Regions from separate parts of the Ligilactobacillus cholophilus genome, predicted to be linked through region 2. Evidence: a T-box and tRNA genes for the amino acid it is inferred to sense, from the RefSeq annotation. Region 2 holds a T-box; the other regions hold tRNA genes.
What was found. A T-box is a leader RNA that pairs with one kind of tRNA and senses whether it is charged. The one in region 2 lies ahead of pheS (phenylalanine--tRNA ligase subunit alpha), so its partner is inferred to be a tRNA-Phe.
Positions count from the first base shown of each region.

Region 1: it has a tRNA-Phe gene. The T-box ahead of pheS (phenylalanine--tRNA ligase subunit alpha) is inferred to sense a tRNA for this amino acid. The anticodon was not compared.
Region 3: it has a tRNA-Phe gene. The T-box ahead of pheS (phenylalanine--tRNA ligase subunit alpha) is inferred to sense a tRNA for this amino acid. The anticodon was not compared.

Region 1 covers NZ_CP127832.1:254,012-256,244, reverse strand. The annotation lists gene QPK35_RS01435 (muramidase family protein) at 1-290, opposite strand, end outside; tRNA gene QPK35_RS01430 (tRNA-Asp) at 493-567, opposite strand; tRNA gene QPK35_RS01425 (tRNA-Met) at 572-645, opposite strand; tRNA gene QPK35_RS01420 (tRNA-Glu) at 672-743, opposite strand; tRNA gene QPK35_RS01415 (tRNA-Ser) at 759-846, opposite strand; tRNA gene QPK35_RS01410 (tRNA-Ile) at 850-924, opposite strand; tRNA gene QPK35_RS01405 (tRNA-Gly) at 930-1,000, opposite strand; tRNA gene QPK35_RS01400 (tRNA-Phe) at 1,015-1,087, opposite strand; tRNA gene QPK35_RS01395 (tRNA-Asp) at 1,093-1,167, opposite strand; tRNA gene QPK35_RS01390 (tRNA-Met) at 1,172-1,245, opposite strand; tRNA gene QPK35_RS01385 (tRNA-Ser) at 1,255-1,346, opposite strand; tRNA gene QPK35_RS01380 (tRNA-Ile) at 1,380-1,453, opposite strand; tRNA gene QPK35_RS01375 (tRNA-Met) at 1,472-1,545, opposite strand; tRNA gene QPK35_RS01370 (tRNA-Pro) at 1,574-1,647, opposite strand; tRNA gene QPK35_RS01365 (tRNA-Arg) at 1,653-1,726, opposite strand; tRNA gene QPK35_RS01360 (tRNA-Leu) at 1,738-1,823, opposite strand; tRNA gene QPK35_RS01355 (tRNA-Gly) at 1,835-1,906, opposite strand; tRNA gene QPK35_RS01350 (tRNA-Thr) at 1,911-1,983, opposite strand; tRNA gene QPK35_RS01345 (tRNA-Lys) at 2,056-2,128, opposite strand; tRNA gene QPK35_RS01340 (tRNA-Val) at 2,132-2,204, opposite strand; rRNA gene rrf (5S ribosomal RNA) at 2,210-2,233, opposite strand, start outside.
Region 2 covers NZ_CP127832.1:669,547-671,779, forward strand. The annotation lists gene pheT (phenylalanine--tRNA ligase subunit beta) at 1-24, opposite strand, end outside; gene pheS (phenylalanine--tRNA ligase subunit alpha) at 37-1,083, opposite strand; T-box leader at 1,136-1,350, opposite strand; gene QPK35_RS03535 (winged helix-turn-helix transcriptional regulator) at 1,395-1,736, opposite strand; gene QPK35_RS03540 (HD domain-containing protein) at 1,809-2,233, opposite strand, start outside.
Region 3 covers NZ_CP127832.1:966,558-968,790, reverse strand. The annotation lists rRNA gene QPK35_RS05145 (23S ribosomal RNA) at 1-782, shown strand, start outside; rRNA gene rrf (5S ribosomal RNA) at 863-979, shown strand; tRNA gene QPK35_RS05135 (tRNA-Asn) at 988-1,060, shown strand; tRNA gene QPK35_RS05130 (tRNA-Ser) at 1,074-1,165, shown strand; tRNA gene QPK35_RS05125 (tRNA-Glu) at 1,178-1,249, shown strand; tRNA gene QPK35_RS05120 (tRNA-Val) at 1,255-1,327, shown strand; tRNA gene QPK35_RS05115 (tRNA-Phe) at 1,394-1,469, shown strand; tRNA gene QPK35_RS05110 (tRNA-Tyr) at 1,471-1,553, shown strand; tRNA gene QPK35_RS05105 (tRNA-Trp) at 1,564-1,634, shown strand; tRNA gene QPK35_RS05100 (tRNA-His) at 1,650-1,724, shown strand; tRNA gene QPK35_RS05095 (tRNA-Gln) at 1,734-1,805, shown strand; tRNA gene QPK35_RS05090 (tRNA-Cys) at 1,831-1,901, shown strand; tRNA gene QPK35_RS05085 (tRNA-Leu) at 1,947-2,031, shown strand.

The sequences.
Region 1 (2,233 bases), 420 kb from region 2:
GAACTAGAAGAATAAATAACTTCACCAGTAACTCGTGCTCCAGCTGCACTTGAAGAAACATTTGTTGTTTCTGATGAACTACTAGAACTTACTTTATCACTAGATGATTGTGATTTATCGTTCATTTGCAATGTAGAATCAGCATGAACTTCTTTATTATTTAATAGAAAACCTGCAGTTCCTACCATTAATGATGTACCTAAAGCTGTTGTTGCTTTTTTTACATTTTTCATTTTTTGCATATGTTCTAGTTTTCTTTTACTAGCAATTCTGTCTTTTCTATTACGCATTTTTTTACCTCTATATAATTATAAATTCCTACTTTATATATACCCTTAATTACACTAAAAAGTCAAAATATTTTAATAGAATTTGAATAAATTTACATAATTATATAATCTTTTAAAAGATTATTGACTTATTTTAAAAGATTATTGACTTAAACTTAACCAAAAAAAAACACCGCTCAAGGCGATGCATTATAAGTCACAACGGTCCGTACGGGACTCGAACCCGTGATCTCCTGCGTGACAGGCAGGCGTCCTAAACCAACTAGACCAACGGACCAAAATTGCGGGAGCAGGATTTGAACCTACGACCTTCGGGTTATGAGCCCGACGAGCTACCAGACTGCTCCATCCCGCGATAATTACGAGAAATATTTATTTAAATGACCCGTACGGGATTTGAACCCATGTTACCGCCGTGAAAGGGCGGTGTCTTAACCACTTGACCAACGGGTCATAGAAGAATCAAAACGGAGAAGGAGGGATTTGAACCCTCGCGCCGTGTTACCGACCTACACCCTTAGCAGGGGCGCCTCTTCAGCCACTTGAGTACTTCTCCAAATGGACCTGAATGGACTCGAACCATCGACCTCACGCTTATCAGGCGTGCGCTCTAAACCAGCTGAGCTACAGGTCCATATAAGCGGGTAACGAGAATCGAACTCGCGACAACAGCTTGGAAGGCTGTGGTTTTACCACTAAACTATACCCGCATATTTAGTTTTAATGGCGCGGGACAGAATCGAACTGCCGACACAAGGAGCTTCAATCCTTTGCTCTACCGACTGAGCTACCGAGCCATAAACGGTCCGTACGGGACTCGAACCCGTGATCTCCTGCGTGACAGGCAGGCGTCCTAAACCAACTAGACCAACGGACCAAAATTGCGGGAGCAGGATTTGAACCTACGACCTTCGGGTTATGAGCCCGACGAGCTACCAGACTGCTCCATCCCGCGATAATTATAAGGAGGATGAGAGATTCGAACTCTCGCGCCGAGTTGCCCCGACCTGACGGTTTTCAAGACCGTTCCCTTCAGCCAGACTTGGGTAATCCTCCAAATGAGATGAAAGTTAATAATAAAATTATTAATGGACCTTGTAGGACTCGAACCTACGACCGGACGGTTATGAGCCGTCTGCTCTAACCAACTGAGCTAAAGGTCCAAGTTCTTAATGATCCAATCGCGGCAGGGGGGATCGAACCCTCGACCTCTCGGGTATGAACCGAACGCTCTAGCCAGCTGAGCTACACCGCGATAAAATATATGAGAACTAATTCTCTTATCGGGAAAACAGGATTTGAACCTGCGACCCCTTGGTCCCAAACCAAGTGCTCTACCAAACTGAGCTATTTCCCGATAAATGCACCCAGTAGGAGTCGAACCTACAACCTTCTGATTCGTAGTCAGACACTCTATCCAGTTGCGCTATGGGTGCATAAATATAAATGCCGAGGACCGGAATCGAACCGGTACGGTGATCACTCACCGCAGGATTTTAAGTCCTGTGCGTCTGCCAGTTCCGCCACCCCGGCGAATTTATACAAGCGGAAGACGGGATTCGAACCCGCGACCCCCACCATGGCAAGGTGGTGTTCTACCACTGAACTACTTCCGCATAATGCCGACTAGAGGATTCGAACCTCCGACCCTCTGTTTACAAGACAGATGCTCTACCAACTGAGCTAAGTCGGCGTGCTGCTTAACACAACTACTATAGTTTAACTTGATCAATTAGATTTGTCAAGAACTTTTTTTATTTTTTTATGAGTCGTGACAGGCTCGAACTGTCGACCCTCTGATTAAAAGTCAGATGCTCTACCAACTGAGCTAACGACTCAAATGGAGGATACAGGGTTCGAACCTGTGACCCCCTGCTTGTAAGGCAGATGCTCTCCCAGCTGAGCTAATCCTCCATTAAGCACGGCGACTTCCTACCCTTGCA
Region 2 (2,233 bases):
AAGCCATTTTGTTGAAACTTTCACTATAATTACCTCCTATCCCTTTTGAGAGAATTGATTTAAGAATCTTAAATCATTTAAATAAAATTCACGAATATCATCTACACCATATTTAAGCATTGCAAAACGGTCTGGCCCTAATCCAAAAGCAAATCCTCCATATACATCCGGATCAACTCCAGCCATTTGTAATACATTTGGATGAACCATTCCTGCACCTAATACTTCAATCCATCCACTTTGCTTACATACTTGGCAACCTTTGCCACCACACTTAAAACATGAAACATCTACTTCAGCTGATGGTTCTGTAAATGGAAAATAACTTGGACGCAAACGGATGTCACGATCTTCACCAAAAATTGTTTTAGCAACTAATTCTAGAGTACCTTTTAAATCAGCCATAGAAATATTTTCACCAACTACTAAACCTTCTACTTGATGAAATTGATGTGAATGAGTTGCATCATCTGTATCACGACGATAAACTTTTCCTGGAGAAATCATTTTAAGTGGTCCCTTTGAAAAATCATGTTTTTCTAATGTACGTGCCTGAACAGGTGATGTCTGCGTTCTCATTAATGTTTTATCTGTAATGTAAAATGTATCTTGCATATCTCTTGCTGGATGATCAGGCGGCAAGTTTAGCATTTCAAAATTATAGTGATCTTCTTCAACTTCTGGTCCCTCAATTATTTGAAAACCTAATCCCAAAAATAGTTTTTCAATTTCATCAATAATTTGAGCTAAAACATGAGCTTGTCCTTCTTTGACTGGTACACCAGGAAGTGTAACATCAATTTTTTCTTTTTCTAATTTCTTGGCAATCTTTTCAGCTTCTATTTCATTTTGACGAGTTACAATTGCATTGCTAAGTTCATCACGAATTTTATTTGCTAATGCACCTACTTTAGGACGTTCTTCTTTATCTAATTCACGCATTCCGCGTAATACTTCAGTAATAGATCCCTTTTTCCCTAAAAGTTTAACCCGAATGTCATTAATCATTTCTGAGTTTTCTGCACTTTGAATATCTTTTAATCCCTGATCTCGTAATTCAGTTAGTCGTGTTTGTAAACTCATTTATTTCATTCCCTTCACATTAATTAATTGCGTAAAAAAAGACCTCAATCCCAAAAGGGACGAGGTCTTCGCGGTACCACCCTTATTTTGTTTATAATTACATAAACAACACTTAATTAGATAACGGCCTAATACCGGATTACTTTCGATAATTTCCCAGTAATCACTCAGGAAGTGAATTCAGTCAATATCAACTAAGCCCTTTTCACTATCAGGCTCTCACTAAAAGTTAATTTCTGACTTACTATTTTCCGTCTACGCTTTTCCTAATATAGAATTTTAACTTTTTAAACAACAAACGTCAAGTTTATTTATGATTTTGCATTATCTGCATTGCACCATTTATCTGCCCACAAATGAATAGCTTCCATCACAATTTTCAAGTCTTTACCTCGTTCAGTCAATTGGTACATATTGTGACAAGAATCAAAAGCTATTTTTTTTACTATATTTTCATTTTCTAATTCTTTTAAACGTTCTACTAAAACTCTATCACTACATTTAGAAACTTTTAATGCAATATCTTTAAATCGTTGAGGTCCTTCTTTAAGCAAAACTTCAATAATTAAGCCATTCCACTTTCGTCCTAAAATGCTAAAAGTTTTACTAAATTTAGGACATATTTTAAATTCTTCATTACTGATATTTGTCATGCTAAAATCACCCTTTACACAAAACAAGACTGTGATTAAATCGCAGTCTTAAATTAAGATAATTAAATTATTTTATTCATGAACATGCATTACTTTTTCTGCCCGATCAAGCAGATGATGACTATACTCTTCAACCGCCGAAATTTTATCAACTACTGTTACGATATAACCCTCTGGATATTTAGGAGGAACAATTGTTGCTCCCCACATATGCTTGATAATGATGTCTTTTTCTTTAGGGCTCAAAGTCGTTATCTTCTCTGCATTTCTTACAGCAACTCTTGGATGAATCCATGCATGAGTTCCTAAATCAAACTTTGTATCTCGCCAGTCATAATAAAACAGATCATGCAAAAGTCCAGCTCTTGCAACTGCACGTGCATCAAGATGTAATTTTTTAGCAATCTTATATGAAGTATAGGATACATTAATTACATGATCTAATCTGCTTTCATAATGATGCTGCTGATATTCAGACAACTTTTGAACTTCTGGCT
Region 3 (2,233 bases), 300 kb from region 2:
TAGGTAGGAGCCATTGAAGGCGGAACGCTAGTTTCGCTGGAGGCGTTGGTGGGATACTACCCTAGTTGTATGAACACTCTAACCCACGCCGGCAATCACGGCGGGAGACAGTGTCAGGTGGGCAGTTTGACTGGGGCGGTCGCCTCCTAAAAGGTAACGGAGGCGCCCAAAGGTTCCCTCAGAATGGTTGGAAATCATTCGCAGAGTGTAAAGGCAGAAGGGAGCTTGACTGCGAGACCTACAAGTCGAGCAGGGACGAAAGTCGGGCTTAGTGATCCGGTGGTTCCGTATGGAAGGGCCATCGCTCAACGGATAAAAGCTACCCTGGGGATAACAGGCTTATCTCCCCCAAGAGTCCACATCGACGGGGAGGTTTGGCACCTCGATGTCGGCTCATCGCATCCTGGGGCTGTAGTCGGTCCCAAGGGTTGGGCTGTTCGCCCATTAAAGCGGTACGCGAGCTGGGTTCAGAACGTCGTGAGACAGTTCGGTCCCTATCCGTCGCGGGCGTAGGAAATTTGAGAGGATCTGTCCTTAGTACGAGAGGACCGGGATGGACATACCGCTGGTGTACCAGTTGTCTTGCCAAAGGCATCGCTGGGTAGCTATGTATGGATGAGATAAACGCTGAAAGCATCTAAGTGCGAAACTCACCTCAAGATCGGATTTCCCATTCCGTAAGGAAGTAAGACCCCTGAGAGATGATCAGGTAGATAGGATGGAAGTGGAAGTGCAGCGATGCATGGAGCGGACCATTACTAATCGGTCGAGGACTTAACCAAAGGTTAAAAAAGCGGTGAAGGTCAAAAGAATAAATTATTAGCTAGTTTTGAGAGAACAAGGTTTTCTCAAAAGCACAAAGTGCGGTGATGATGGCTTGAAGGATACACCTGTTTCCATTCCGAACACAGAAGTTAAGCTTCAAAACGCCGATAGTAGTTAGAGGAACGCCTCTTGCAAGGGTAGGAAGTCGCCGTGCTTAATTATTCCGGCATAGCTCAGTTGGTAGAGCATCTGACTGTTAATCAGGGTGTCGACGGTTCGAGTCCGCCTGCCGGAGTTTGATATATTATGGAGAGTTGTCCGAGTTGGCCGAAGGAGCATGATTGGAAATCATGTAAACGGGTAATGACCTGTTTCAAGGGTTCGAATCCCTTACTCTCCGTAAGATAATTCTGACCCGTTGGTCAAGTGGTTAAGACACCGCCCTTTCACGGCGGTAACATGGGTTCAAATCCCGTACGGGTCATTTATGGAGGATTAGCTCAGCTGGGAGAGCATCTGCCTTACAAGCAGGGGGTCACAGGTTCGAACCCTGTATCCTCCATTGCAAATTAATTTAAATTTAATTTGTGTTTTAACAAAATATATGTTATCATTAATATGTAGTTGTGGCTCGGTAGCTCAGTCGGTAGAGCAAAGGATTGAAGCTCCTTGTGTCGGCAGTTCGATTCTGTCCCGCGCCACCACGGAGGGGTAGCGAAGTCTGGCTAAACGCGGCGGACTGTAAATCCGCTCCTTCGGGTTCGGTGGTTCGAATCCACTCCCCTCCATTTTTATTATAGGGATATAGTTTAAAGGTAGAACTACGGTCTCCAAAACCGTCGGTGTGGGTTCAATTCCTACTATCCCTGCTTATTATTTTGATGGCGATAGTGGTGAAGGTTGGTTAACACACCGGTTTGTGGCACCGGCACGCATGGGTTCGAATCCCATCTATCGCCCTTTTTTATTGGGCTATGGCCAAGCGGTAAGGCAAAGGACTTTGACTCCTTTATGCGCTGGTTCGAATCCAGCTAGCCCAATTTTAAGGATTTGTTCCTTTTTGATGGCGGTATAGCCAAGTGGTAAGGCAGAGGTCTGCAAAACCTTTATCACCGGTTCAAATCCGGTTACCGCCTTTAATTGAATGCTTGGATTTTAAAGGCGTTACCATATCTGATTATGCCGGTGTGGCGGAATTGGCAGACGCGCTGGACTCAAAATCCAGTGTCCGTTGAGGACGTATCGGTTCGACCCCGATCACCGGTATTTATTAGGATTCTTAATTATAAAGAATCCTTTTTTATTAGGCTTTTATGTTTATATTAATAAGTAAAATTTATGTGTTTTAGTACTAGTAAACACATAAAAACACACAGAAAACACATAAAAATTTGAATTATGAGTTGTATACTTTTATATTTTAACTTTTAGTCTTTAATCCTAGATCTTTATAATCTAGGATTTTTTA